Regions from separate parts of the Arthrobacter sp. BB-1 genome, predicted to be linked through region 2. Evidence: predicted binding sites of a transcription regulator. Region 2 holds the regulator's gene; the other holds the start of a gene.
The links. The regulator HrcA, encoded in region 2, represses chaperone genes, less so after heat shock. The targets are predictions, from matches to a motif close to TTNGCACTCGNNNNNNNCGAGTGCNAA.
Positions count from the first base shown of each region.

Region 1: a site for HrcA is predicted at 7,423-7,449, ahead of FHJ30_RS13885 (FmdB family zinc ribbon protein). Genes of this name have one in related genera too.

Region 1 is NZ_VDEV01000025.1:27,320-47,131, reverse strand. Features, by position in the region: gene FHJ30_RS13905 (DUF3817 domain-containing protein) at 1-114, shown strand, start outside; gene guaA (glutamine-hydrolyzing GMP synthase) at 207-1,802, shown strand; gene FHJ30_RS13895 (DUF4011 domain-containing protein) at 1,933-6,102, shown strand; gene FHJ30_RS13890 (RcpC/CpaB family pilus assembly protein) at 6,193-6,978, opposite strand; gene FHJ30_RS13885 (FmdB family zinc ribbon protein) at 7,083-7,355, opposite strand; gene FHJ30_RS13880 (5-formyltetrahydrofolate cyclo-ligase) at 7,481-8,104, opposite strand; gene galU (UTP--glucose-1-phosphate uridylyltransferase GalU) at 8,241-9,146, shown strand; gene FHJ30_RS13870 (GNAT family N-acetyltransferase) at 9,151-9,771, shown strand; gene FHJ30_RS13865 (hypothetical protein) at 9,877-10,794, shown strand; tRNA gene FHJ30_RS13860 (tRNA-Ala) at 10,919-10,991, shown strand; gene FHJ30_RS13855 (hypothetical protein) at 11,077-11,601, opposite strand; gene corA (magnesium/cobalt transporter CorA) at 11,604-12,599, opposite strand; gene FHJ30_RS13845 (DUF1761 domain-containing protein) at 12,637-13,062, opposite strand; gene FHJ30_RS13840 (Lrp/AsnC family transcriptional regulator) at 13,094-13,573, opposite strand; gene FHJ30_RS13835 (MFS transporter) at 13,745-14,998, shown strand; gene FHJ30_RS13830 (Lrp/AsnC family transcriptional regulator) at 15,017-15,520, opposite strand; gene FHJ30_RS13825 (MFS transporter) at 15,651-16,883, opposite strand; gene FHJ30_RS13820 (LysR family transcriptional regulator) at 17,059-18,033, shown strand; gene FHJ30_RS13815 (N-acetylglucosamine kinase) at 18,096-19,025, shown strand; gene FHJ30_RS13810 (pirin family protein) at 19,040-19,812, opposite strand, start outside.
Region 2 is NZ_VDEV01000019.1:39,872-49,283, forward strand. Features, by position in the region: gene FHJ30_RS10490 (PhoH family protein) at 1-610, opposite strand, end outside; gene FHJ30_RS10495 (GerMN domain-containing protein) at 970-1,917, shown strand; gene FHJ30_RS10500 (16S rRNA (uracil(1498)-N(3))-methyltransferase) at 1,945-2,739, opposite strand; gene dnaJ (molecular chaperone DnaJ) at 2,742-3,869, opposite strand; gene hrcA (heat-inducible transcriptional repressor HrcA) at 3,949-4,962, opposite strand; gene FHJ30_RS10515 (DUF3097 domain-containing protein) at 5,139-5,993, shown strand; gene FHJ30_RS10520 (DUF4870 domain-containing protein) at 6,140-6,562, shown strand; gene hemW (radical SAM family heme chaperone HemW) at 6,644-7,873, opposite strand; gene lepA (translation elongation factor 4) at 7,910-9,412, opposite strand, start outside.

The DNA of each region.
Region 1 (19,812 bases), on a different contig from region 2:
CTGCTGGCACTGGGCGGCGTGGTCCCTTTCCTTTCCTTCATTGTGGAAAAGAAGGTCCACGCGGAGGTTGAGGCCGAGCTTGCCGCCAACCCGCAGGCCCCCCAGCGCTACTGACCAGCGCTTGCCCGGCGATGCCCGCCGGGGGAGTCTGCTGCGTCACAGCACCGCTTCTCAAGGTGCGCCGGCGCAACGGCGCAAAGTAGGCTATGACGGTGACTACTCCCACTGCATCCCAGACTTCCCAGAAGCCGGTGCTGGTTGTTGACTACGGTGCCCAGTACGCGCAGCTGATTGCCCGCCGCGTCCGGGAAGCGAACGTGTATTCGGAAGTGGTTCCGCATACGTACACCACCGAGCAGCTCCTGGCCAAGAACCCCGCCGCCATCATCCTGTCCGGCGGCCCGTCCAGCGTTTACGCGGACGGTGCCCCGAGCGTCGGGGCCGACCTCTTCGAGGCCGGGGTCCCGGTCTTCGGCATCTGCTACGGCTTCCAGGCCATGGCCAACGCCCTGGGCGGCAAGGTGGACAAGACCGGGCTGCGGGAGTACGGCTCCACCCAGACCACCATCATCGGCGAAGGCCGCTCGGTCCTGGAGGGCATGCCGCAGCACCAGAACACCTGGATGAGCCACGGCGACTCCGTGCACGAGGCCCCTGAGGGCTTCGAAGTGCTGGCGACGACGGCGGGCGCTGAGGTGGCTGCCTTCGCCAACGAGGAGAAGGGCCTGTTCGGCGTGCAGTGGCACCCCGAGGTCAAGCACTCCGCCTACGGCCAGCAGGTCCTGGAAAACTTCCTCTTCAAGGGCGCCCGGATCGAGCCCAACTGGACCACGGGCAACATCCTGGAGGAACAGGTGGAGCGGATCCGGAAGCAGATCGGCGACGCACGGGTGATCTGCGGCCTCTCCGGCGGCGTGGACTCCGCCGTCGCGGCTGCCCTGGTGCAGCGCGCTGTCGGTGACCAGCTGACCTGTGTGTTCGTGGACCACGGCCTGCTGCGCGAAGGCGAAGCCGAGCAGGTTGAGCGCGACTTCGTTGCCGCCACCGGCGTGAAGCTGTATGTCGCCAACGAGCAGGAGCGCTTCCTGTCCGCGCTTGCCGGTGTCAGCGATCCCGAAACGAAGCGCAAGATCATCGGCCGCGAGTTCATCCGCGCGTTCGAGGAAGCCGAGCTGGCCATCATCGCCGAGGCCGCCGCCCACGGCGAGAAGATCAAGTTCCTGGTGCAGGGCACCCTCTACCCGGACGTTGTCGAATCCGGCGGCGGCGAGGGCGCAGCGAACATCAAGAGCCACCACAACGTGGGCGGCCTGCCCGAGGACCTGCAGTTCGAGCTCGTGGAACCGCTCCGGGCACTCTTCAAGGACGAGGTCCGTGCCGTGGGCGCCCAGCTGGGCCTGCCGCAGGAGATTGTGGGGCGCCAGCCCTTCCCGGGGCCTGGACTTGGAATCCGGATCGTCGGCGAGGTCACCAAGGAACGCCTTGACCTGCTGCGCAAGGCGGACGCCATCGCCCGTGCCGAGCTCACTGCCGCGGGCCTGGACAACGAGGTCTGGCAGATGCCCGTGGTGCTGCTGGCCGATGTGCGCAGCGTTGGAGTCATGGGCGACGGCCGCACTTACGGCCACCCCATCGTGCTCCGCCCCGTCTCCTCTGAGGACGCCATGACGGCGGACTGGTCACGGCTTCCGTACGAACTGCTGGCCAGGATCTCCAACCGCATCACCAACGAGGTGGAGGGCGTCAACCGCGTGGTGCTCGACGTCACCAGCAAGCCGCCGGGAACCATCGAGTGGGAATAGCATCCTGAGTGGCCGGCCTCCGTCAATGGAGGCCGGCCACTGGTGTTCCGGGGTGAAATCCTCCGGAATTTCGGGCTTTGCAGTGTTGCGGTCTCTCAGTCCCGCCGCCTGAGCGGCTACTCTCGAACCTATGCCCGTATGGTCCAGGACGTCACGTGCAAGCGCAGAAAAGAAGGCAGTAGTGTCAGTTGGTCAAGGCCACCCGGAGGGCTCCGAGGAGCTCCGCAAATGGCTGTCCGGGCTTAAACCCGTCACCGGGGCAGACACCATGCTGCGCTTCACCAAGACGCCCGAGGGCTCCATCGACCTGACGCACGCCCATCCGTCAGGGCTGGCCCAGCTTATGGCGGGCCGCAAGACGCGGCTGTCCACCCTGATCCGGGACCGCCAGCAGTACGTCGTCGCGGCCAGGGCATCCCGGAACATCCGGTCCAAGATCTTCGAGCTGTCCAACGAGCGCGGCATTGACGCCGGCTATCTCTCCGCAGGCACCGTGGTGTGGACGTCGGCCGTCGGCGGCAAGCCCCAGCGCGTCTCGGCCCCGGTCATGCTCACCGCCATTTCGCTCACCGTCCGGCCGGGGGAGGACGACTACGAACTCCAGCTGACCGAGCAGGCGCACATCAACCCCGCCCTGGTGCGGCACCTGAAAAACATCCATGGCATTGTTTTTGACGTCAACGCCGTCACGCGGCTCGCCTACAGCACGGCCCGCTTTGATCCCCAGCCCGTCCTGGACCGGCTGGGCACGCTGATCAGGCCTATTCACGGCGCCGAGGCGCAGCACAACCTGCTGGTTTCCACGTTCGCGGACCTGTCCGGCAACCTGGACGACCCGTGGATCAATGACTCCAACCCGCTCATTTCCGCGCTGGCCACCGCCGGCGGAGGCGAAGTGGTGGACGTCGAGGAGCCGGACCCCTCACGGTTTCCTCCGCTGGACAGCAGGCACCCGAAGGACGAACTGCTCCTGCTGGACGCGGACACGGACCAGCAGTACGTCATTGACGCTGCCCGTGCCGGTGATTCCCTGGTGGTCAGGACCCCGCCGGGCACCGGCCAGACCCAGACCGCCATCAACACCATCGGCGCACTGGTGGATGCCGGCAAGACCGTCCTGGTGGTGGGGGACCGCCGCGCCAGCCTCAACGAAGTGTCCGGCCAGCTTGAGGGCCTGGGCCTGGAGTCCATCCTCTTCCAGCTGTCCGGGAACGTCACCGCCCAGCAGCTCAAGGCGCAGCTGGTCCGTGCCATCGTCCGCAACGAAAAGTCGCTGGAACCCCAGCTGGGGAACCTGCACAACACGCTGACTGAGCACCGCCACGCGCTGATGGACCATGTGGCATCGCTCCACAACGTCCGGCAGCGGTGGGGCTGCTCCCCATACCAGGCCATGCAGTCGCTGGCGGAGCTCACCTCGATCCACCCCGCCCCGGCCACCACTGTGCGGCTGAAGCGGAGCGTCCTGGACAGCATCCGGGACCGTGACGAGCTTGCGGGGAGGCTCCGCCGGGCAGCTGAGCTGGGAAGCTTCAGCAAGGCCTCCACCGCCAGCCCGTGGCACGGTGCCCGGCTGCTGACGCGGAAAGAGACCGAGGAAGCACAGGAGCTTGTCCGCTCGGTGGAAAAGAGCCTGCCGGCCCTCCGCGACCGCATGGAAGCCGTGGCTGAACATGCGGAAATCCGGCTGGGAGCCTCCTTCGCTGAATGGGGTGAACAGCTCGAGCTCCTGGTGGCGGTGCGGGGCAGCCTGGACAAGTTCACGCCGGACATTTTCGACCGCCCCGTGACGGACCTCATTTCGGCCACCGCGCCGTCGGCCTGGCGCAAGGAGCGCGGCATCGAGATGACCTCCATGCAGCGCTCAAGGCTGCGGAGGGTCGCGAAGGAGTATGTCAGGCCCGGGGTCCACATCGCCGACCTGCACACGTCCCTCCTGCTGGTACAGGAGCAGCGGGCGCTGTGGGCGGGTTATGCCACCACGCAGCGGCATCCCGCCGTGCCGTCCGGGCTCGCCGAGATGAACGCCATGTACCGCTCGCTGGACAGCGACCTTGCCCGCCTGGGCGAGGCCCTGCGCCACACGGCGGCCGGCGGTTCCCTGGCAGCCGTCCGGTACGAGGAACTCATGGAGCGCCTTGAACGGCTGGTGGCGGACACCGACACGCTGAAGACACTGCCCGAGCGCACCCTGCTCGTCGAGAACATGCGCGAGCACGGGCTCGGCGAGCTGCTGGCCGACCTCGCGGAGCGCGAGGTTCCCGCCAGCTCCGTGGCGGCCGAACTTGAGCTGGCATGGTGGCAGTCAGCCCTTGAGGCCATGATCAGCGGCGACGACTACCTGGCCATGTCCGATGGCGACGCGCTGCGGAAGCTGGAGGCCGAGTACCGCCTCGCGGACAATGCCCACATCGCCAGCGGCGCCGCCCGCCTCCGCTGGGACCTTGCCGAGCGGTGGCGCAGCGCCATTGCAGCCCATCCCCGCCAGGCTGACCTCCTCCGGAGCCTGCTCAAGGACGGGAGGGTGTCGCTGCCGTCGCTGACGGCGCAGGCACCTGAACTGATCGGAACGCTGGTTCCGGTCTGGTCCGTGAGCCCCTATCTCATGACCGGCCTGCTGCCGGCGGAACAGCGGTTTGACGCGGTAGTCATCCTGGACGCGGAGGCGACCTCGCTGCAGGCCGTGCTTCCGTCCATCGCCCGTGCCCGGCAAGTCATTGCCTTCGGCGATTCCCGGATTGCCAGCCCCCGCACTTTCACGGTAGGCGTTGAGCGCCTGGCACCGGGCGAATCGGCGCACCAGCGGGTGGAGAGCGCCTTCGGTGCCCTGTCCAAGGTCCTTCCGGTGTGGAGGCTCAACTTTGTCTATCGGGCGGTGGACGAGGACCTCGTCCTCCAGCTGAGCAAGAACTTTTACGACGGCGGCCTCCGCCGGCTCCCGGAAGGGCAGTCCGCCACCGGACTGGACCGGTCCCTGCTGGTGGAATACCTTCCGGACGGCACCGGGTTGCCCAGTGCGGACCACGAAGGCGTGGAATCCGTGGTGGCGGAAGTCAACCGGGTGGTCCATCTGGTCTTCGAGCACGCCCGGCTGCGTCCGCGTACGTCGCTGGCCGTGGTCACGGCCAGCCTCCGCCACGCGGCCAGGATCGGGGAATCCATCCGGCTCCAGCTGCCCAACTACCCGGCCCTGGCGGGCTTCTTCGGGGCCGGTCCGGAGTCCTTCCGTGTTGTTGACCTTGAACGGGCCCAGGGGCTGGTGCGCGACCATGTCATCTTCTCGCCCGGCTTTGGCCGGACACCCCACGGACGCGCCCTGCACAACTTCGGGCCCCTCTCTGCCGAAGGCGGCCGGGAGAAGTTCGCCCTGGCCATGACCCGCGCCCGCAGGTCGATGCATGTTCTCACGTGCTTCCGGCCGGAGGACCTGGACCAGACCAGGCTGACGCACGGTGCGGTGGACCTGTACGCCCTCCTTGACCGTGAAATCGCGGGAAACACGGACCTCGGAACTCCGGCTTCGCGCGCCGCGGCAAGCGAGCAGGCACTCGGAGCCGATCCGCTGGTGGCTGATCTCGGCGACCGCCTGCGCGCCCGCGGCGCCCGGGTGTGGCACCAGTACGATGGCGCCATCGACGTCGTGGCGGCCGCCGATCCGCTGAGCACCATGGGCCAGGAGGACGCAGACCTCCCATGGCCGGTGGCGATCGAATCGGACGGCACCGAACAGTACCGTGCCCTGAGCGTCCGGGAGCGCAGCCGGCTGCGTCCCCAGCTGCTGGAGCGCCTTGGCTGGCGCTACATGCCGCTGTGGACCATCGAGGTGTTCACTGATCCGTCCGCCTGCGCCGACCGCATCGCAGGGTACCTTGGCCTCGAAAAAAATGCGCTCTCCGGGCGAACGGCCACATCCATCGCCTTCCTGGACGACGACGTGGACCAGGCCCTCAACGGAATAGATGCCGTGTCCCGGCACACGGCATCGAACCATGAACCAATGCAGGCCGAAGGCCCGGACAGCAAGGAGGCGGGTGCCATGGCGCCGGACCACCAGGACAACGACGCTTCGGACAGCGGGCAGGCCGCCGCTGCACCTGCGCCCGGGCAGGACGAGGAGGGCGCCCGCGGCGCTGTTCCCGGCAGCGGGTCCACGGCTGCCCAGCCCGGCACGGCCGCCCAGCCCGGTGCGCCTGCCCTGCCAAAGAAGGCAGCTGAAGACGAACCCCGGGGCTGGGGCGACCGCGAAGACGACGACCACGATGCGTGGCTGAAGGAACAGAAACCTCCCCACTGGGGCTGAGGTTAGCTCCTGGCTGAGGCAAGTGCCTGCCCGTTGTGGAAGAAGCCGGCGCTGCGCCTCCGGCGCTGGCGCGGACCACAGACCCAAGGGCTACGGCCCCACCAGGACGAAAAAGAGCTTCCCCTGGGTGGAGGCGCCGGCAAGCCGGGCCGCCTGTTCCGCATTGGCTGCCACCACGATGAGTCCGTCAGTCTCCGCCGTGCCCAGCCACTGGCCGCCCTGCCCGCCCTGGCCGCCCTGCCCGCCCTGGCCGGACGTCCACAGCACAGGCACGCCAGAAGCCAAGACCTCCGGTGGTGCCTGCTGGTCGTAGCCGCTGGCTGCCGTCAGCACCACGTTCACGAGCTGACCGGGGGAAACGAGCTGGATGGACGATGGATCCGCCATGCGGAGGGGAACAGCCGCTGATCCGGGTGGAGTGCCCGCCAGGAGCCCCGGACCGAGCAGTTGGGCATCCGTCAGTAGCTGCCCCTTGCGCAGCGGGGCCGCGAGTTGCTTCCCTGCCGCCTCGCCCGGTTCATGGAGGAATCCGTCGGCCAGCATGCCGGGCGGGACCTGGACGGAGGCGAGGTCAGCGGACGCCATGGCGGTGCCTGCGGGCAGGTCCCGGGCGGCGGCCAGGGCGGAGACGGTGTAGACCGGCGCCGGCGTAAGTTGCTGGACCGTGATGGCGGCTGCGGCGCACAGGAGCAGCGCGGCCGCCAGCCTCCTGTTGCGGCTCAGCCAGCCGGCAAAGCGGGCCGGCGGGCGGCGGCTTGCGTTGCGGCCGGCGCCGGGGCCCCTGCCGTGGGGGCCACCGCGCTGTTTTTTCCCCGGGAGTCCACGTCTGTGTGGCGTGCGTGGGCTGACCAGGCGTAGCTGTCCGTTTGCAGGCATGTGCCCACGCTAGGGCGCATCTGAGGACCGCGGCAGGAGCCATGGCAGCTATGTGGACAACCGGGTCCAAACGCAGGCAGCCGCCCGGGCGGAGGAACCTTGGATCAGCTCGCGGCGGCCGCCGGAGCCGGAGCAGCAGACGCAGGAGCCGGCGTTGCTGGCGGCGCCGCGGGGGCGGCCGATACCGTGCTGCCCTTGGCGTCCCGGGAGTCCGTGCGGTAGAAGCCGGAACCCTTGAAGACGACGCCCACGCTGTTGAACTTCTTGCGCAGGGTCCCCTGGCACTCGGGGCAGGACGTCAGAGAGCTGTCCGAGAACGACTGGACGATGTCAAAGGCATGGCCGCAATCCTTGCAGGCGTACGCATACGTTGGCACTGGTGCTCCTCCTCTTGGGCAAACGAGAGGTCCCGGACTGCCGCACGGTCATCCAGCTGGATGTCTATTAGCAGTCACAGGGCCTGAGTGCTAATTCTACCATCCTCCTGCGCCGGCCTTCCCGGTCAGGCGGCCTCCGTTAGGCTCCGGAATCCGGAAGGAAGCACAACGCCCGGCACGGGCCGGTCGAATTCCTCTACAGGAATCCTGCCGGCAGGCAACAGTTCACCGTCGTAGATCACCGCGGCCAGCGGAATATGCTTCCCGGCTGATGCGAGGTGGCCCAGGAACTTGTCGTAATAACCGCCGCCCTGGCCCACCCTGCTGCCTGCAAGATCAATCGCGGTGGCAGGGATGAAAAGCGCGGCAGCTTCGCCGGCCACCTCAATCTCATGCCGTGTCCCCACAGGCTCCAGGATGGGGGCAAAGCTGCTCCTCACCAGGTCGACGCCCGGCGTCCAGAAGACCCACTTCAGCTCCCGCCCCGGTTCGCAGACGGGAAGGAGGACCTTGTGGCCGGCATCGTGGAGGGCCGCGATCAGCGGCAGCGTAGGCGGTTCCGCCCCGACGCCGAGGTAGGCGCAGACTGTCGCTGCGTTCCCCTGGGTTACTGAATCTGCCCACGCTGCGCCATGCTTCGCCAAGGCTTCCCCCGCGTCCTGGCGCTCCTGGAGCGTCAGGGAAGCCCGGCGGCGGCGATGGGCAACACGTATCTGGTCCTTGGCCGCCTTTATTTCCTCGAGCGTCATATCTTTCCTCCATAGCTGCCGCGCGGCGTCGGCCAATGCCCGGGCCAACGCGGTGCGCCGGTCCGTCCGGCAGCACCGGACATCGCTGGCCATCCAATGATTACTGAATGCTTGACGCTGACGTTAGATTAGTCCGGTGACTACCAGTAACCCGAGAGTGCGCAAAGCCGTCATTCCTGCCGCCGGACTTGGCACCAGGTTCCTGCCGGCAACCAAGGCGATGCCCAAGGAAATGCTTCCCGTTGTGGACAAGCCTGCCATCCAGTACGTGGTTGAGGAAGCCGTGAACGTCGGCCTCAACGATGTCCTGATGATCACCGGGCGGAACAAGCGGGCGCTGGAAGACCATTTCGACCGTGTGCCGTCACTGGAGTCCACCCTTGAAGGCAAGGGGGATGCCGAGAAGCTGGCGTCCGTCCAGGCCGCAAGCAACCTGGGCGACATCCACTACGTCCGGCAGGGGGACCCGCACGGACTGGGCCATGCAGTACTCCGGGCCAAGCAGCACGTTGGCAATGAAGCCTTCGCCGTGCTGCTGGGCGATGACCTCATCGATGCCCGGGACGAACTGCTCGGCACGATGATTGACGTGCAGGCCAAAACGGGCGGGTCCGTCGTCGCACTCATCGAAGTGGAACCGTCGCAGATCAGTGCCTACGGCTGTGCTGACATCGAACCGATCGACGGTGAGTCATACGTGCGGGTCAACCGGCTCGTGGAGAAGCCGAGCGCGGAGGAAGCGCCCTCCAACCTGGCGCTTATTGGCCGCTACGTACTCCACCCCGCAGTCTTCGACGTCCTCGAGCGCACGGGTCCGGGACGGGGCGGCGAAATCCAGCTGACAGACGCACTCCAGGAACTGGCCACGAGTGGCGGCGAAGGGCGCGGCGTCTACGGCGTCGTGTTCCGGGGGCGGCGTTACGACACCGGGGACAAGCTGAGCTACCTCAAGGCCTGTGTCCAGCTGGCCATTGACAGCGAGGACCTCGGCCCCGGCTTGCGGGAATGGCTGCCCGGCTTCACTGCCAGCCTGTCCAAGTAGTGCCATGCGTCCTGGTCCCATCTGGCCCGTAACACTGGAATGCGGGGATCTGGTCCTGCGGCCCATCCGGTACCGGGACAAAAAGGAATGGACCGAGGTCAGGTCCCGCAACAGCCAATGGCTGGCCCCGTGGGAAGCATCCAACCCGGATCCTTCCGGCGGCTTGCCGGACTACCGGCAAATGGTCCGGTCATTAAAGGCGCAGGCCGCCCAGGCAACGGCCTTGCCCTTCGTCATTACCGAGCGGCGGCCCGGCAGCGTCAATCCGCCCATTGTTGGCCAACTGACTGTCTCCTCCATTGTGTGGGGCTCGGCCATGATGGCGACCCTCGGCTACTGGGTGGACCAGGCCCGTGCGGGCCACGGCATTGCGCCCACCGCCGTCGCCATGGTGACGGACCATTGCTTCAAGACCCTGGGCCTGCACCGGATGGAAATCAACATCAGGCCGGAGAATGGACCCAGCCTGCGCGTGGTGGAGAAACTGGGATTCCGCGATGAGGGCTACCGGCCGCGGTACCTTCACATCAACGGTGAGTGGGCCGACCACCGCTCGTTCGCCCTGACCTCGGAAGAGGTCCCGGATGGACTCCTCCGGCCGTGGCTGGCCTCACACCCGTCATAAATCCAGTGAATTGCGGGCTGTACCACGACACACCGCAGCTAATGCTGCGGCAGCGGGTCGGATGCTCATACGGTTTTGAGTGTGGACTTCCCCCTTAGCAGCTCAGTGATCCTTGTGGTTGCCGTTGTGCTCTGGATTGTGTGGGTTGCGCCCTACGTCCTCCGGAACCGCAGGCACCAGTTTCAGCCCGCCGGCGATTTCCTGGCAGAGACCGCAGCCGATGAAACACCGGAACCGCCAGCCGCTTTGGTTTTGAACGTCGCCGCCCAGCAGGAGAAAGCCATGGACACCAGGAAGAGCGCCGGACCCGGGACCGCTGCTGCCGGCTCGCCGGCCGGAGACAAGTTCCGCATACGCTATGGCCGGACCGCAATTGCCCTGATCGGGCTGCTGTCGCTGGCCACAGCCTTCGTGTCCGGGGTGCTTCTCCTCTTCGGCTTGGGTTCCCCGGTCCTTCCGCTGGTGTGCGTGGCACTGACGGTCGGATCCTTGGTCCTGCTGCGTGGGCTTGCCGTCCGGGACAGAAGGGCCAAGGTCAATGCAGCCTTCCGGTCCGCGATGACCGCGCCTGCCCGGCAGCCCGCCGCTGCCGGGAACGTCCCGCCGAAACCGGAAGCAGCACCGGCAAAGAAGGACAACCCGCTGTTCGACGCCGAGGCGCACCAGCCGAAGGTCAAGCCGCTGACGGCAGTGGAACTGCGCGAGGCCGCCCTGGCCGTCGCTGTGGCCGCCGGGGATCCAAGTGCCGCAGCAGCCAGTGCCGCGGCCGCTGCGCCGGCTTCCGCAACGTGGGAGCCCGTGGAGGTCCCCAAGCCGGTCTATGTTGAGGCTGCAAAGGCCGAGCGCCCGGACCCCGAGCCGCTGGAGCTCCCGGCGGCGCCCAAGGCTGTTGGCAAGCCGTCCCTGAAGCAGGGTGCGGCCGCGCCGCCGGCGGCTCCTGCTGCCGCGGAGGGCCCCCAGCTGTCCAAGGCGCAGAGCGCCCTCAGTAATCTCGACGACGTGCTGCAGCGCCGCCGCGCCTGACAGGTGTTGTGCCGCCCAGGCTATGCCGTGCGGTTTCGCGACCGGGTTGGGCATGGCGGTTTGGCATTCCGCCGGGAAAATTTGTAGCCTAGGGTCACCCGTGCCCGCCAGGCGCGGATGTTCCGGGGCTATAGCTCAGTTGGTAGAGCGCTTCGTTCGCATCGAAGAGGTCAGGGGTTCGAATCCCCTTAGCTCCACAAAGAAGGCCCCGCTTGTGCGGGGCCTTCTCCGTTAACGGGGGCGGCTGTCCCCGTCAACGGACCGCCGTCGGAAGTTCTCCTGCTAACTCCCGGACACGCCCTCAACGGCGACGGTCTCGTCCGATTCAATCCTTTTAAGGCCCGCCAGGAGCCGGCTGATGCCGTCCAGGGAGGCACGCAGCAGGGCATCTTGGGCCGCAGAGGAGGCGGCTGCCCACTCCATCCGCCTGTTGCCCACAATAAAGACCGTCGCATTCCGGGCCGCGAGGACGGCAAGAACGGCGGCAAACTGCTCCCAGGCTTCCGCCCGAAACCCTGCATCCGCCGCCTCCGGTGCGGGTACGCCGTCAATAACGCACAGCTCCGGCCCGGCCGCCAGGCCGGTGTAGTCATCCGACGTGGTGCCCGGCGCGCACAGTTCGTCGAAGCTGATCCACAGCAGTTCGTGCTCCAGCGCCTTGGCATGGAACGTACGGGAGCCGGAGTGGAGGATCCGGTGCTGGTCGGGCTGCGGAAGGAACAGGCCGTAGGCGGCCAACTGGCGGCTGCTGCCGGGAACAATAATGCGGCCTTGCCGGAGAACCGGCGACTTCGGCCCTGTTTCCATGCCTAGAGCCAGCCCTTCCCCTTGAAGATGCCGTACATGAGGGCCGCCGTCGCGATCATCAATCCGATCGCCATCGGATACCCGAGCTCCCAGTGGAGCTCGGGCATGTGGTCGAAATTCATCCCGTAGACACCGGCAACGAAGGACGGCGCAAAGAGGATCGCAGCCCAGGACGAAATCTTCTTCACCTGTTCGTTCTGCTCGGCGCTGGCCTCGTTCTGCCGGTTGGCTGTGAGCGTGCCGTCCAGCGTCAGGGCGTTCTGCAGCAGGTCGCGGAAGGAGTCGGCCCGGGAAATGACCCGTTCCACGTGGTCTTCCACGTCGCGGAGGTTGTGCCGGAGGTCGGCCTCGACGTCGTACTTTTCAAAGCCCTGCTTGAGCTGGCGCATGATGTCCGGGAGGGGATGGATGGCCCGCTGGAACTGGATGACCTCGCGGGCAAGCTCATAGATGCGCCGGGATACGGCGGTGTCGCCGCTGAAGAGCTGGTCTTCAATCTCGTCGATGTCGTTTTCAAGTCCGGCCACCACGGGCCCGTAGTCATCCACAACCCTGTCCAGCAGTGCGTAGAGCACGGCCTCGGGCCCGTGCCGCAGCAGGTCCGGCCGGCCTTCCAGCCGCTGCCGTACCCGTGCCACGCCGGCCGTCTCGGCGTGCCGGACCGTGACCACGAAGTTCTTCCCCGTGAAGATGTGCAGTTCGCCGAATTCAACCGTTTCAGTCGCGTCCAGGTACCGTGCGGGCCGGAGGACGGTGAAGAGGTTGTCCTCATAGCGCTCGATCTTGGGGCGCTGGTGGGCGGAGATGGCGTCCTCCACGGCAAGCGCGTGCAGGCCGAACTCGGCGGCAACGGCTGCCATTTCCTCCGCCGTGGGCCGGTAGAGCCCGATCCACGCCATGCCTCCGTGCCGGGCAAGGGTTTCGAACGTCTGCTCCAGGTTTTCGGGCTCGGCGTGGCGCACGCCGTTCACGTAGACGGCGTTGTCGATGATGGTCATGGGCGGCGGCCTCCCGCCGGCAGGTCAACGGCGGCCATCAGGACATTCCGCCGATGATGGCACCGGCCACTGTCATGGCCACCAGGTCATGGCCGGAGTCGATCAGCGTGACGGCTGCGGGGCGCCCGGCAAAGCCGTTGTGGATGACGTGCCCGCCGGCCCTGAACACCAGTCCCAGGACCAGGGCGAACCAGCCGCCTGCCACGGCGCTGTCCAGGCCGAGCTTGGCGATCAGGATAGCGAGCAGGACCGAAGTCAGGGCTGCGGCCGCCATCATCGGGAGCCAGATTCCTGCCCCGCCGCTGATGTTCTTGAGATCGTCCTCGGTCTTGCCGATGGCAGCCATCCACCGGTTGCCCAGGACTGCGGGCATGTACCAGACAAAGCCGATGGCCATGGTCGCGAGGAAGGCCAGCAGCACGGCGAGCCAGTTGATCTGAGAAACGTACGAGAGCCAATCCATTCTGGAAATCCTAGCCGCCCCGGCCCGGACGTCAGGTGTTTGACGCCTTGGCCAGGCCGCTGATCAGCGGCTCGGTGCGGTAGGGGATATGGGTATGCAGCGCCAGCACGGTTTCGGTCCGGATCACGCCCTTGATTCTCAGGACCTGCCGCAGGGAGGACTGGAGGTTGTGGGTGTCCGTGGCCACCACGCGGCACCAGACATCGCCGCGGCCTGAGATCTCATGAACTTCCAGGACCTGGGGGATCAGGCGCAGCGCGGCCACCACACCGTCCAGCTCGCGGTGCGAAACTTCGATCGTCACGAAGGCCACCACGTCATAGCCCACGGCCTCCAGGTCCACTTCGCGGCCGCCCGGCCTCAGTACTCCTGCCCGGATGAGGCGCCGCAGCCGCGTCTGGGCCGTGTTGCGGGCGATGCCCAAGGATTCGCTGAGTTCACCGACCTGGATCCTGGGGTCCTGGATGAGGGCCAACAGGATTTTCAGGTCGGTGGCATCAAGATTGTTCATATGGTCATTCTGCATCACGTTGCCGGGCAAAATTTGATGGTTTTGCTCAATAGGTGCTCGGATCACCGACCAGTGGAGCAGAAGTGCCGCATTCTGGTGCCATCGGATACCCACCCCGCGCCGGGCTCCCACAAGGACAACCTGCCGCGGTAGACCCAAAAGGCGGCCCACATGACGGTCTTCAGTGAACTCCGGATGCGCCCCGCCCCGGCTGCTGCCAGGGGAGGCTGGGATGCATCCACCACGGCGCGGCTGGTGATGGCAGGCGCCGTCATTTTCGTTCTGCTGGTGGGAGCCAACCTGGCCACGCCGCTGTATCCGCTCCTGCAGGCGGAGCTCGGGCTGTCCAGCCTGGGCGTGACCGCCGCGTTCGCCAGCTATGTCCTGTCCCTCGTGGCCACGCTCATGCTGGCAGGGCACTGGTCGGACCACATCGGGCGCCGGGCTGCGCTCATCCTCGCCGTCGTCGTCGGGCTGGCAGGAGGCTGGGTCTTTGCGGAAGCGCAGACGCTCGCTGCCTTGTGCGCCGGGCGGGCGCTGCAGGGCACAGCCGTGGCGCTGGCAACCGGAGCCAGCGCCGCAGCGCTGCGGGAGCTCCTCCCGTCCCGTCCCGAGTGGGCATCCCGGTTCACCTTGCTGGCATCGTCCGGGGGAGTTGCGGCCGGACCGGTTATCGGGGGACTGCTGTCCCTCCTCCCGGGCCCCACCACAGCCCCCTATTACGTCCATTCCCTGGTTCTGGCCGGCCTCCTGGTGCCGCTGTACCTGCTTCATGCCCGCCCGGCAATCAACCCTCCAGCCCCGTCCAGGCCGCTGCAGGCCTTGGCGCCCCGCCGTCCGTCCGTATCGCGGGAGGCGAGGGGCGCCTTCTGGCTCGCAGCCGGCGTCGGCTTCCTCAGCTTTGCTGTTTTCGGCTTCTCCCTGTCGCTTGCCCCCGGCTACTTCGCGCAGGTCCTGGAGACGGACTCCCGCCCCCTGGTCGGCGTGCTGGCCGGCCTGGCCCTGGGGTCCTCGGCGCTGAGCCAGCTGCTGACCCTCCGGGGCCGCTTCGTGGTTCCGGCCGGGCTTGCGGTCCTGGGCGTGTCCGTGCTTCTCCTGGGGGCCGCGGGCGCCTGGCAGAGCCCGCTGCTGCTGGTGGCAGCCGCCGTTACGGCCGGGGCAGGGCAGGGCATCGCCTTCCGCACTGTTTTCAACGAGGTAGCGGCCAAGGTGGAGGCATCACGGCATGCGCAGATCGTCAGCACTGTCTACGTCATCACGTACCTGGGAAGCGCAGTGCCGGTCCTGGGCCTGGGCTGGGCCTCCGGCGTGGTTGGGGTGCCCGCCGCCGTGGCAGGTTTCGTTGTGCTGTGCGGCGCCGCTGCGTTGGCCCTCTCAGCGGTGACACTCCGCCTTGCCGTCACCGGCCGCAGGGCCGCCGCTTGACGCGTCCCGGCGGGGCGCTCACTCAGGGAGCGGCCCGTGGTTGCCCTGGATGTGTTCAAACACCAACGTGGTTTCCGTGTGCCCCACCACCGGATCCGTTGCCAGGTTGTCCAGCACCCAGTCCCGCAGGTCCTCGGTAGTGGCGACGGCGATATGCAGCAGGTAGTCCACGGAGCCTGAGGTGTGGAACGTGGACAGCACCGCGGGCAGGTGTGGCACACGGGCGGTGAAGCGGTCAATCTGGTCCCGGTCGTGGGCGCGCAGGCGCACGGCAACCAACGCCTGCACCGACCGTCCGATGGCGGAAAGGCTGAGCTTTGCCTCATAGCCCTGCACGATCCCGCGCTCGGACAGGGCACGCGTGCGCATCAGGGCGGTGGAGGGGGCAATCCCGACAAGTTCCGCCAGTTGCTTGTTGGAGATCCGCGCGTCCGCCACCAGCGCGGCCAGGAGCCGTTCGTCAATCGCATCCAGCGGCTCGAGGTGCGCCCCCGGCCTGGGAATCCTGGCGTTCGTGCTCACTGCAACTCCTCATTGGTCCTCTGTTCATCCTAGACCCGCGAATATGCGCTTTCACGTTCCCACGGAGCGCGCAGCCGAATTTTTGCACTGCCGCTTCCTTCGGAGGGGCAGATAATTCGTGCGGGGCGCTTTACGCTTCAGCCCGGGGATGGACGACGGCGACAGCGGCCGCAGTGAGGCAGGCCAGTATCATGACTGCCGCGGCCAGCGCGTTCCAGCCGAGGGACTGGAAGGCCAGGCCGCCCGCCCAGCCGATGATGCTGGAGCCCAGGTAGTAGGCCAGGTTATAGAGTGAGGCAGCCTGCGCCCGGCCGGTGCTGGCGAGGGCACCTGTCCAACCCGCCCCGATGCTGTGCGCGGCGAAGAAGCCGCCGGTGAACACCACGAGCCCCGCCAGTATCAGGGGGAGGGACTCGGTCAGCGTCAGGGCGAGGCCCGCCGTCGACAGCGCCAGGCCGGAGAGCAGGACGCTGCGGCGCCCGAAGCGAAGGGTCAGTCCTGCGGACCAGCGTGAGGTCACTGTCCCGGACAGGTAGGCCAGGAAGATCAGGCTGATCAGCGTTCCCGGCAGGCTGAACGGTTCGCCCGAAAGCCGGAACCCCAGGTAGTTGTAGACCGCCACGAACCCGCCCATCATCAGGAAGGCCTGACCGTAGAGGACCAGCAGACGGGCATTGCGCAGGTGGCCGCCCAAGGTCCGGAAGGCGCCGCGCAGGCCGGATGCGGGGGCGGAGACGAAGCCCCGGGCGCGCGGCACCAGGACCAGGAAGGCCACCGCGGCCACCGTGGCCAGGATCGAAACCGCCAGCGCGGCGGCGCGCCAGCCCCACAGCTCGCCGGCCGGCCCGGCCACCAGCCGGCCGGCAAGGCCGCCCAGCGTTGTTCCGGCGACGTAACTTCCCGCCGCCAGGGCCGCATGCGCTTTGGTGACCTCCTCGTTGAGGTACGCGATGGCAATGGCCGGAATGCCGCCCAGCGCCATGCCTTCCAGAAGACGCAGGGCAAGCAGCATGCCAAAGCTGGTGGACAGCGGCACCAGCAGCCCCAGGACGGTGGCCACCGAGATCCCCCACGTCATCGCCCGCACCCGGCCGACGCGGTCCGCAAGGAAGGACCAGGGGATCACGGTCACCGCAAGGCCCACGGTTGCCAGGGAAATGGTCAGGGCTGCGTCGGCCGCGGTGACCTGCAGGTCCGAGGCCAGGATCGGCAGGACGGCCTGGGTTGAATAGAGCTGCGCAAAGGTGGCCACCCCCGCAAAGGAAAGGCCGGCGAGGATCCTGGCGTACGCCGTCGACCCCTTGGCATGGCCGTCCCAGCGGGGGGAAGGACTGTTGCCTGCGGGACGGAGCATGTATGCCATTCGGCCAGCCTAGCTTTCACCCAATAGATGCCTCCAATGCATGGTTTGTGCCAAACTGATAGCCATTCCGCATGCTTTCCCAACTAGGTAGCGCTAAGTGTCGTTTTGAGCCCCCAAAACGACACTTAGCGCTACCTGGTTGGGGGGTGGGGGCGGGACAGGAAGGAGGCCGCCCGTGGAACCGGACCAGAAACAGCTGGTGCAGCTGCTCCCGCTGCTGCCCGTGCTCGCAGAACTTGGGCGGACCGAACACGTCACGGAAACCGCGGAACTCCTTGGCGTACCCCAGTCCACGGTGAGCCGTGCACTGGCGCGGGCGAGCGCCGTCGTGGGTACCGAACTCCTGGTCAGGGACGGCAGGGGAGTCCGCCTGACGCCGGCGGCGCGGACCCTGCTGCCCTACATTGAGCAGGCACTCACGGCGTTCCAGGCGGGGCTCGACGTTGTGCGCGACGAGTCCGACGTGGCAAGGGGAAGGATCTCCCTTTCGTTCCAGCACACCTTCGGTGAGGCCACGCTGCCGCTCCTGATCAGTGCCTTCCGGAACAGGCACCCCGGCGCCGTCTTCACCCTGAGCCAGGGCGCCCGCAATGCGTGCCTTGACGAACTCGCGGCGGGTGAGTCGGACCTCGCCCTGACGGCGCCGGTGGCGCCGTCAGGCCGGAACCTGTCCTCGGCGTCGCTTTACCGCGAGCCGCTCCGCCTGGTTGTGCACCACAGCCACCCTCTCGCCACCCGGCCGGCGGCCCGGCTTGCGGACATCAGGTCAGAGCCTTTTGTGGCCCTCGGTCCCGGCTACGGGATGCGGTCGCTCACGGATGCCCTGTTCCGCGAGGCCGGCTACCGGCCCCGTATCGCCTTCGAAAGCCAGGACTCACACACGGTCCGCGGCCTTGTCTCGGCAGGTCTGGGCGTGAGTATCCTGCCGCCGGGCGGGGATGCCCCCGGGCGGACCGTCAGCCCCGAAACCGGGAACCTCGGCTGGGTTGAAGTTCCGCTGGAGTCCGCCCTGGCGTTCCGCGAGGTAGGCCTCTCCTGGCGGCGGCGGAAGCCGGGCTCCGAGCCGGTGCCCGTCCGCCTGTTCCGGGACATGGTGGTGACGGAAGGGCCGGGGCTCCTGGCCGGGCTGGTCAGGCAGCGGTCCCGCTGACGAGCCCGCCGGGAAGTGCGGCGCCGGGTGTCCCGTTGCTCCGGCACCATTACCCTTGTGACGTGACCAACGCCGAAAACTCCGCCGCGCTCCCTGCCTCCAGCCCACTCCGTGGCGCCATCATCGGGCTGGATATCGGCGGGACCAAGACCCACGGCGTCCGTTTTGAGGACGGGATACCGGTTGCGGATGAGTCGGCCGGCAGTTCCAATGTGCAGAACGTCAGCCGCGCCGAGGCAGCAGCCAACCTTGCCGACCTCTTTTCGCGGATCGGCGGGGGCCACGTATCGCAGGTGTACGCCGGTTCCGGCGGCATTGACACCGACGACGACGCCGCCGCCCTTGCGTCCCTGATCCAGCCGCACGTCCCCGGCGCCCGGGTCACCGTGGTCCATGATTCGCGCCTTCTGCTGGCGGCCGGATACGCGAGCACCGGTGTTGCGGTGATCGCCGGCACGGGGTCGGCGGCCTGGGGCAGGAATGCAGACGGCGGCGAGGCCAGGGCGGGCGGCTGGGGGTACCTTCTGGGTGATGAAGGCAGCGGCTACTGGCTGGGCCGCGAAGCGGTGCGGCACAGCCTCCGGCGGATGAACCAGGGCCTGCCGGCCGACGTCCTGACCAATGCCCTCTTGCAGTCCTGCGGGGTGGACGATCCCAACCGGCTGATTGCGCTGTTCCATTCGCCCAAAACCGGCCGGCGCTTCTGGGCGCAGCAGGCCCGGCTGGTGGTGGAGGCGGCAGCCGGCGGCCACCCGGAGAGCCAGGCCCTGCTGGAGCAGGCCGGCGAAGACCTGTCAGCACTGGCCCTTCAGGTACTGGGCCTGCTGGGTATTGCCGGTCCGGTGATCCTGGGCGGGGGCCTGGGCATGAACGTGGCCCCGCTGCAGCATTCCTTCCGCCGCCACCTCACGGCTGCGGGCGTCACCGACGTCCGGGTGCTGGACCAGGAACCGGTGTTCGGTGTGCTGCAGCTGGTGGCCGAGCAGTCCTAGGCGGAGCAGTTCCCCTACAGCCGCTTCCGGGGCGTGAGCCGCACACCGGGCAGCGGGGGAGCAGGAATGCGGCCCGCCTCCGGCCCGGCGTCGGGCCCGTGGCCGGGGACCAGGCCGTACCGGGCTGCCGCCTCCTCGGCTTCGGGCAGTCCGGCCTGGGCTTCCCAGTCACTCCGTGCCTGCTCCACTTCGTCGTGCGTGCGGCCAACAAAGTTCCACCACATCAGCAGTTCCTCCTGGAAGGGCTCGCCTCCGATCAGCAGGAAGCGTGTGCCGGGAAGTGCCTGGACCTGCAGTTCTGTACGCCCGGTGCCCAGGTAGCCCAGCGGCCCGGGCGGAACCTCCTGGCCGTCCACCGCCAGGCCGCCGTCGAGCACCAGGATCCCGTGCTCGAAGCCGGCGTTGAGCGGCAGCACTGCGGACCCGCCACCGCACGAAACGTCAGCGCCCACGATCGGTGAGTACATCGTTGCCGGCGAGGCGACGCCGGCGAGTTCGCCCACCATGACAGTGGCGGTAAAACCCTGCCCGCTGGCCCGGGGAAGTTCGCGGTGCTGCTCGAACGCAGGCCGGCGGTGCCGTTCGCTCTCAGGCAGGGCCACCCAGAGCTGCAGGCCGCGCTGGACCGGGAGGTCCTCCCCGGCTGGCGGCAGCACGGCGAACTCCGAGTGGGAGACACCGTGGCCGGCCGTCATGATGTTCAGCTCGCCCGGCCGGACCACCACGTCGCTGCCGACGCTGTCGCGGTGCCTGATGTGGCCGGCCAGGGGCCAGGTCACGGTCTGGA
Region 2 (9,412 bases):
CCGGCAGGAATCCCAGCCGCTCCCCCGCCTCAACTGCCGGACGCGTCAGGATGATCCGGCTGACCTCCTTCTGCTGAAGCGCCTGCACTGCCTTGGCCATGGCCAGGTAGGTCTTGCCGGTTCCGGCCGGGCCGATGCCGAAAATCACGGTGTTGTCGTCGATGGCGTCAACGTAGGTCTTCTGGTTCAGCGTCTTAGGCCGGATCGTCTTCCCGCGGCTGGACAGGATGTCGTGCGTCAGCACGTCCACGGGGTTTTGCAGTGACTGGGTACGCAGGAGGGCCACGAGCTGCTGCAGGACGGCCGGACTGATGACGGTTCCACGGGCCACCAGGCCGCGGACCTCGTGGAGGAGCCGCATGATGCGGGGCACGTCGCTGGCAGGACCGGTGATGGAGAGCTCGTTGCCGCGGACATGGAAATTGACGTGCGGGAACTGTTCCTCGATGAAGCGCAGCGCCTCATCGTGGCTGCCCAGTGACTGGACCATCTGGTCGGAGTTGTCGAAAACAACAACTTCGGTACGGCTGCCGGGGAGAGAGTGGGGAAATTCCCCTGCGGCGCCTTCGCCCGTGTTGAGCCGGCGCTTTCCATTCGCTGATTCAGTCATGGTGATGGCCCGCAGGCCCGTGATCCCCTCAAAGTCCGAAAATAAATGTCCACCGCCGGGCCGGTCACCGCATCCGGTGCGCCTTGCCCAAGCGGTCCCTCCATCTTACGCCAGTACGGCGTCGACACCGGATTGTCCCACTACAAGGACAAGCGTGAACACGCCGTCCGGTACAGGAGGTTGCGTCATTAGGTATCAACTTCATATCGGCCTCATATCGTTCCTGTTGCAGTTGGCTCCAGTGGCGCCGGCACGGCCATTCTGTTCGATGCCCTGTGCCATGCTGGAAATCCAGATTCATTGCTGGAGTACCGCCGCCCGGGGAAGCGGCCCATTCGTGAAAGGACGGGCAAACAAACGTGCCGGAATCTGCTGCGCCCCTGAGGGCAGGACGACGACAGGGCCGTGTCCGCCCTGCGGTCCTCGCGGCTGTTCTGGCAGTGACACCGCTCCTGGCGGGGTGCCTCGCCGAGCCGAATCCTTCACCGAGCGGGCTCCTGAATTCCGGCCCTGCTGCCACCGGCACTGCGCCGTCCACCAGCGCACCGCTCGAAACCACGCAGTCCTCCAACAAGGCGCCGGTGTACTGGATTGGCCGCACCGGCAGCAGCGTGTTCCTCTACCGTGAGTTCAGGGACGTGCCGGAGCAGGAGAACCCCGTGACCCGTGCCCTGCGGGCGATGATGCAGGATAAGCCGCTTGACCCCGACTTCTTCACCCCGTGGCAGAACCCCAGCGAGCTGGCCACCTCGATTTCCGGCAAGGACGTCATCACGGTGGACGTGTCCGAGGACGCGTTCAACAGCAACCTCGACGCCGACATGGCGGCCCGTGCCGTCCAGCAGCTGGTCTACACGGCCACGGCCGCTGCGGCCAGCTCCGGGCTCATCGATTCCGGGCAGCAGATCCGCGTGCGGATCCTGGTGGACGGGCACACAGACTACGTTGCTTTCGGCCACGTCCAGCTGGGCGACCCGATGACGAGGGCCGCGGGCATGGTGGCGCCCGTCTGGGTCATCGATCCGCAGGAAAATGTGGAAATCGCCGGCGGAAGCGTGAAGATCACCGGCCGCAGCACGCTTGCCGGCAGCAAGTTGCGCTGGCAGATCCAGCGGATGGAGGCGGGCGGCACCAAGGCGCCCTTCCTCACCGGAGAAACAACGGCCTCTGCCGAACCGGGACAGGGAGGGCTCTTTACGCTGGCCCTCACGCTCCCTGCGGGCGACTACGAGCTGCGCGTTGCCCAGGCCGGCGCCAGCGGGCAGCCGGATCAGAACGAGGACTCGCGGGCCTTCAAGGTCCGCTAGCCCGCACCCTGCAGCTCCGCTGCCTGCTCAACCGGCAGGTGCGGCGCCAGGGGCCGCCCATCGTCCCAGGACGTCGCTGGCGAGCACGACGGCGGCGGGCCCGGCAGTGGATGAGCGCAGCACATGGGGGCCCAGCAGCGCCGTGACGGCACCTTTGCCGCAGAGGCGGGTGACTTCCCGGGGACTGATGCCGCCTTCCGGTCCAACAAGCAGGAGCACTTCCCGCGGTTCCGTCCCGTTTCCGCCGCCCTGCCATGCTTCCAGCACGGTCCGCAGGGGCCTGACCGCGTCCTCATGCAGGATTATGGCAAGCTGAGCCGTCTCCACGAGGCCGGCCAGCGCGGCCGTGTCGACGGCGGGCCGTACCTCGGGAATCCATGCGCGGCGGGCCTGCTTGGCTGCCGCCGTGACCACGGACTGCCATTTGGCGTGGGCTTTCGCCGCCCGGTCGCCTTTCCACCTGACGATGGACCGCTCGGACTGCCAGGGTATAACGGCGTCGATCCCCAGCTCTGTTGCCGTCTCAATGGCAAGTTCGTCCCTGTCGCCTTTGGCCAGTGCCTGCACCAGCACCAGCCTGGTGCCTGGCTGCGGCTCGACGGACAGGGAGGCGCACTCAACATCCAGCCCGGACGGGGATGCCGCCAGCACCTTTCCGCTCATGCGGGTCCCGGCGCCGTCCACGATGTCAACGGGCTCGCCGGGGGCGATCCGCTTCACCGTGACGGCGTGCCGCGCCTCGGGCCCTTCAAGGACAAAGACCTCCCCCGCCACCATCTGGTCAAGGGAACCGGGAGGGGTGAAAAAGACCGGGTTGCTCACCGCTACAGGTTACCGAGCCGGTCCCGGAGCTTGGCGAACATGCCTCCGCTGGCCGCAAGCTTTCCTTCGGTGATCTGCTCACCGCGGAGTTTGGCAAGCTGCCGCAGGAGGTCCTCCTGTGCAGGGTCGAGTTTCGCGGGGGTTTCGACCTGGAGGTGCACTTTCAGGTCGCCGCGCCCGTAACCGCGGAGGTGGGTCACGCCAAGTCCGCGAAGGGTGATGATCTCGCCGGACTGGGTGCCGGGCTTGACGTCGATTTCCTGCGGCCCGTCGAACGTTTCCAGGCTCACTTCGGTACCCAGGGCTGCCGCCGTCATGGGAATGTGCAGGGTTGCGTGGAGGTCGTCGTTGTCCCGGACATACGTGGCGTCGTTGTTTACGCGGATCTCGACGTAGAGGTCGCCGGCAGGGCCGCCGGCAGGACCTGCTTCGCCCTGGCCCGAGAGCTGGATGCGGGTTCCGGTGGCCACGCCGGCTGGAACCTTGATGGTCAGTGAACGACGGCTGCGGATGCGTCCTTGGCCGCTGCACTCGTTGCAGGGGTCCTTGATGACGGTGCCGAAGCCTTCGCAGGTTCCGCACGGGGCGGCGGTCATGACCTGTCCCAGGATGGACCGGACTGCGCGCTGGACCTGGCCGCTGCCGCCGCAGATGTCGCAGCGTTCCGGGTGGGTTCCCGGCTGGCAGCACGAACCGTCGCAGGTGGGGCACATAACGGCTGTGTCCACTTCCAGTTTCTTATTGACGCCGAAAACAGCGTCACGCAGTTCAATGCGGACACTGATGAGGGCGTCCTGGCCGCGCCTGACGCGGGAAGCCGGGCCGGTGCTTCCGCCGGCACCGAAGAAGGTGTCGAAAATGTCCTGGAACGCGAAGCCCTGGCCGGCGTATCCGCCTCCGCCGAAGCCGTTGTCCGTGCCGTTTTCGTTGCCGGTGGTGTCATAGACGCGGCGCTTCTGCGGGTCAGAGAGAACCTCGTAGGCGTGGGTCACGGCCTTGAAGCGGTCCGACGCGTCCTCACCCGGGTTGACGTCCGGGTGGAGGGTGCGCGCCAGTTTGCGGTAGGCCTTCTTGATCTCTTCTCCCGTGGCCTCCGGTGAGACTCCAAGGACGTCGTAGTGGCTGCTCAAAGTTCGTATCTCTTCCTTGTTGTACTGCCTGCAGTTGGACTGCGGAAAATGCTCTGCCTGCCCGGGGAACCGGAAAACGTCAGGGGCCCAGGATCCGCGAAAGGTACCGGGCGACGGCCCTGACGGCGGCCATGGTGGTGGGATAGTCCATCCTGGTTGGCCCCAGGACGCCGATTTTGGCAACGTGGTCCGGACCGTACCCTGTTGCAACCACGGATGCCTCGGCCAGGCCGTCGTAGGGATTCTCGCGGCCGATGCTGACAGCCACTCCGCGGTGGTCCTGCGCCATTTCGCTCAGCAGGCGGAGCATGACCACCTGCTCCTCAAGCGCTTCGAGGACCGGACCGATGCTGAGCGGAAAGTCCACGTTGGACCGCGCAAGGTTGGCTGTGCCCGCCATGACCATGCGGTCCTCCCTGCTGCTCTGGGCCAGTCCCTCGAGGCCGACGGCGAGGGCATGGGCGGCCTGCCTTTGGCTCGGGGCCGCTGTGGCCACCACCGCCGGCAGGGACTGGGCGAGCTGGCTCAGCGGCGTGCCGGCAAGGGATCCGAGGAACCGTGCCCGCAGGCTGGCGAGGGCGTCATCCGCCAGGTCCTGGCCGACGTCGATAACGCGCTGCTCCACCTTGCCGCTGTTGGCGATCAGCACCACCAGCACCTTCCGCGGTGCAAGGAGGACGAACTCGATATGGCGGACCAGTGCCCGGCTCAGGTGCGGGTACTGGACCACCGCGACCTGGTTGGTCAGCTGCGACAGCAGCCGGACGGTGCGGTCAAGGACGTCGTCAAGGTCGTCCGATCCTTCCAGCAGTGACTGGATGGCCCTCCGTTCCGCCTGGGACAGCGGTTTGACTGCAGAGATCTGGTCCACGAACAGCCGGTAACCCTTGTCTGTGGGGATACGCCCGGCGCTGGTGTGCGGAGCGGTGATCAGGCCCTCTTCCTCCAGGGCGGCCATATCGTTCCTGATCGTCGCGCTGGACACACCGAGATGGTGCCGCTCCACCAGGGCCTTGGACCCGACGGGTTCCCGGGAGTGGACGTAGTCCTCCACGATTGCACGCAGCACTTCGAGTTTGCGTGGCTCGCTCACACTCCACCTCCATCCAGGGTTCGGGGCGGCAGCACCGCCCGCGCTGTGCCACCTCAAGGGTTAGCACTCGACATGCCTAAGTGCTAACAGTCTATTATGCCTCCCCCCGTTGCTAGCATTGGTACCGCTCCGGGCGAAATTCCGGACCTGTACCGAACGCTAGGCGGAGTGAAACCATGCAGTACCAGAACTGGGGCCCGCGGGACTTGTCCGCTCCCGCAAAGACTGAACTGCCCGAGGTGCCCGTTGAACGGGGAATGGTGCTCGAGGACGTCCAGTCCGGCTGGGTGGGTGCCGTGACCCGCGTCGAAAAATCCGGCGGAATGCATGTGGTTGCCCTGGAGGACAGGCGCGGAAAGTCCAGGTCTTTCCGCTTGGGCTTCGGATTCCTTCTCGAAGGGCGGGCCATCAAGCTCCTGCCCCCGGCCCCGCGGCAGGCAGCCGGTGCCGTTGCCGGGCCCGGCCGGACGGCTTCCGGGTCAGTCCGGGTTGCCGGCCAGCGGGCGCAGGTGGCCAAAGCCAGCCGCATCTGGGTGGAGGGAAAGCACGACGCGGAACTGGTGGAAAAGGTCTGGGGAGATGACCTGCGCGTGGAGGGCATCGTCGTCGAACCCCTCCACGGCATTGATGACCTCGCGGCGGCAGTCGCAGGGTTCAGGCCCGGACCCGGCAGGCGGCTGGGTGTCCTGGTGGACCACCTCGTGCCGGACTCCAAGGAATCACGCATAGCCGACGCCGTTATGGCCTCGCCGGGTGCCGCGGGGAACGTCCTGATTGTGGGGCACCCCTATGTGGACGTGTGGCAGGCCATCCGGCCCGCTGTCCTGGGCATTGAGCAGTGGCCAGTGGTGCCGCGCGGGCAGGACTGGAAGACCGGCATCCTCGCAGCGTTCGGCTGGCCCCATGCCACCAAAGAGGACATCGGACTCGGCTGGCAGAAACTCCTCGGCGCCGTCCGCACCTACGCAGACCTTGAAGCCTCGCTGTTGGGGAGGGTTGAGGAAGTCATCGACTTCCTCACCGTTCCCTGAGGGCGCTCCACCCCGGCGCGCGCATTCCGGCGCCGATACCGGGCAGTACCAAGTATTCTTGGTACTGCGGATCCTGCAACAATGCAGGCCTGCGCACCAAGTAAGCATTCTTGGCCGGCACCATTGCACTTCAGAAGGAACAGACTGTGGCAGAAAACGCACGCGATCACAGGGACACCCAGGGCGGCCAGGGCCGTTCGGAGTACCACGGCGTTCCCGCGAATGCGCTGCCCCTCACAGCCAGCGAAGACCGCCAATGGGCCACGATGGCCCACTTTGGGGGCATCCTGGGCTGTGTTCCGTCGCTGCTGATCTACCTGATCTTCCGGGACCGGGGGCCTTTCACCGCCCAGGAATCCAAGGAAGCCCTGAACTTCAGCCTGCCGCCCACCATCGCTGCCCTGGTTGCGAACATCCTGGTGGTCTTCGTTCCCGTGATCGGCAACGTCTTTGCCGTCATAGCCACCCTCATCTGGATTGCCCTGACCTGCTTCTCGGTGGCGGCCGGCATCCATGTCAACCGTGGACAGCCGCACCGGTACCAGTACAACCTGCGCTGGATCAAGTAACTCCACCCCGGCCCCGCAAGGCCGCACCGGCTCCACGGCCAGGGAACGCTGCGGGCGCGGGCCCGCGTTGCTTTGTGCCGATCAGTCCGGGAGGACCCGGCGCACCACCGCGTCTGCCAGCAGCCTCCCTTTGAGCGTGAGGACCAGCCTTCCCTTGAAAGCGGCGGCAGGATCCACGAGGCCGTCCGCGATCAGTCCGGCCACCTCGTGCCGTCCCGCCTGGCCCAGTGACCACACGTCGAGGCCGGACTGGAGACGGGCCTCGAGCATGACACGCTCGACATTCCGGGTCTCCTGGTCCAGGGTTTCCCTGCCGGCTGCCGGTGACACTCCCTGCGCAAGGCGTCCGGCGTAGGCCGTGGGGTGCTTGACATTCCACCAGCGGACGCCGCCCACGTGGGAGTGCGCCCCCGGTCCAATCCCCCACCAGTCGTCGCCCCGCCAGTAGGCGAGGTTGTGCCGGCAGGCCTGCTCCGGCGTGCGGGCCCAGTTGCTGACCTCGTACCAGCCGAGGCCGGCCTGGGTGATGAGGTGGTCGGCGAGTTCGTACTTGTCGGCGTGGTCGTCGTCGTCGATTCCGGGAACTTCGCCACGGCGGATCTGGGCGGCGAGCTTGGTGCCGTCCTCCACAATGAGGGCGTAGGCGCTGATGTGGTCCGGCTGGTAGGACAGCGCCGTCTCAAGGGAGTAGCGCCAGTCGTCCAGCGACTCCCCTGGTGTCCCGTAAATGAGGTCCAGGCTCACGGCGAGTCCGGCATCACGCGCCCACTGAACGACCTGCGGCACGCGGCTGGGCGTGTGGGTCCTGTCCAGGACCTTCAGGACATGGGGAACAGCGGACTGCATGCCGAAGGAGACCCTGGTGAACCCGGCGTCCTTGAGAATGGCCAGGGATTCAGGGGTGACCGAGTCCGGGTTCGCCTCGGTGGTCACCTCGGCGCCATCCTCGATTCCCCACTCGTCGATGGCGCGGCGGAGGATCAGGGCAAGGTCGTCCGCGGGCAGCAGGGTGGGGGTGCCGCCGCCGAAGAACACGGTACTGAGTTTGCGCGCCGGAAGCCCGGATCCGGCCAGGACCTTCCCCGCCAGCGCCACTTCGGATGCGGCCGTGCCGGCATACGCATCCTGGGATGCGCCGCCGCCCAGTTCCGTGGCGGTGTAGGTGTTGAAATCGCAGTACCCGCACCGGACGGCACAGAAAGGAATGTGCACGTACAGCCCGAACGCCCGGTCCGCCGCACCGTCCGCTGCCTGGGCAGGCAACAGACCGTCCGACGGCGCCGGGTCGCCGAGAGGAAGAATGCTAGGCATTGCTGGGGCCTCCGGTGTTGCCGGACGCTGTGTTCACTACTTCTTTGCCTTGTCCTTGGACTCGTCGGTGGTGAGGGCGGCGATGAAGGCTTCCTGGGGGACCTCGACCCGGCCCACCATCTTCATGCGCTTCTTGCCTTCCTTCTGCTTTTCCAGCAGTTTGCGCTTACGGGAAATGTCACCGCCGTAGCACTTGGCCAGCACGTCCTTGCGGATGGCGCGGATGCTTTCACGGGCAATGATCCTGGACCCGATGGCCGCCTGGATGGGCACCTCGAACTGCTGCCTCGGGATCAGCTCGCGCAGTTTGGTGGTCATCATTACGCCGTAGGCGTAGGCCTTGTCGCGGTGGGTGATGGCCGAGAAGGCATCCACCTGTTCACCCTGGAGCATGATGTCAACCTTCACCAGGTCAGCCACCTGGTCGCCGTCGGCCTTCCAGTCCAGGGACCCGTAGCCTCGGGTTTTGGACTTGAGGATGTCGAAGAAGTCGAACACAATCTCCGCCAGCGGCAGGCGGTACCGGATTTCCACCCGGTCCTCGGAGAGGTAGTCCATTCCGCCCATAACGCCGCGGCGGCTCTGGCACAGTTCCATGATGGCGCCGACGAACTCGTTCGGAGCGAGGATGGTGGCGGACACCATCGGTTCGCGAACCTCGTGGATCTTGCCGGAGGGGTATTCGCTGGGGTTGGTCACATGGACCACCTTCTTGTCCTCCAGCGTCACTTCGTATTCCACGTTGGGTGCGGTGGAAATCAGGTCCAGGTTGTACTCGCGCTCGAGCCGTTCGCGGGTGATTTCGAGGTGGAGCAGGCCGAGGAAGCCCACACGGAATCCGAAACCCAGCGCGGCCGACGTTTCGGGTTCGTAGACCAGCGCGGCGTCATTAAGCATCAGCTTTTCAAGCGCGTCCCGGAGCACCGGGTAGTCGGTGCCGTCCAGCGGATACAGGCCGGAGAAGACCATCGGCTTGGCGTCGGCGTAGCCCGGCAGTGATTCAGCGGCCGGCTTCGCGAGGTTGGTGACGGTGTCGCCGACCTTGGAAAGACGGACGTCCTTCACGCCGGTGATGAGGTATCCCACTTCGCCGACGCCGAGGCCCTTCGAGGGCGTGGGTTCCGGGGAGCTCACGCCGATCTCCAGGAGTTCGTGCGTGGCCCGCGTGGACATCATCTGGATGCGCTCGCGCGGGTGCAGCATGCCGTCCACCACGCGGACATAGGTGACCACGCCGCGGTAGGTGTCGTAGACGGAGTCGAAGATCATGGCGCGGGCCGGGGCGTTTGCGTCGCCCTCGGGAGCCGGCAGGTCGCGCACGATCTTGTCCAGCAGCGCTTCAACGCCCATGCCGGTCTTTCCCGATACGCGGAGCACGTCCTCCGGGTCGCCTCCGATGAGGCTGGCAAGTTCCGCAGCGTACTTCTCCGGCTGCGCTGCCGGAAGATCGATCTTGTTCAGGACCGGAATGATGGTGAGGTTGTTCTCCATCGCGAGGTACAGGTTGGCCAGCGTCTGGGCCTCGATGCCCTGCGCCGC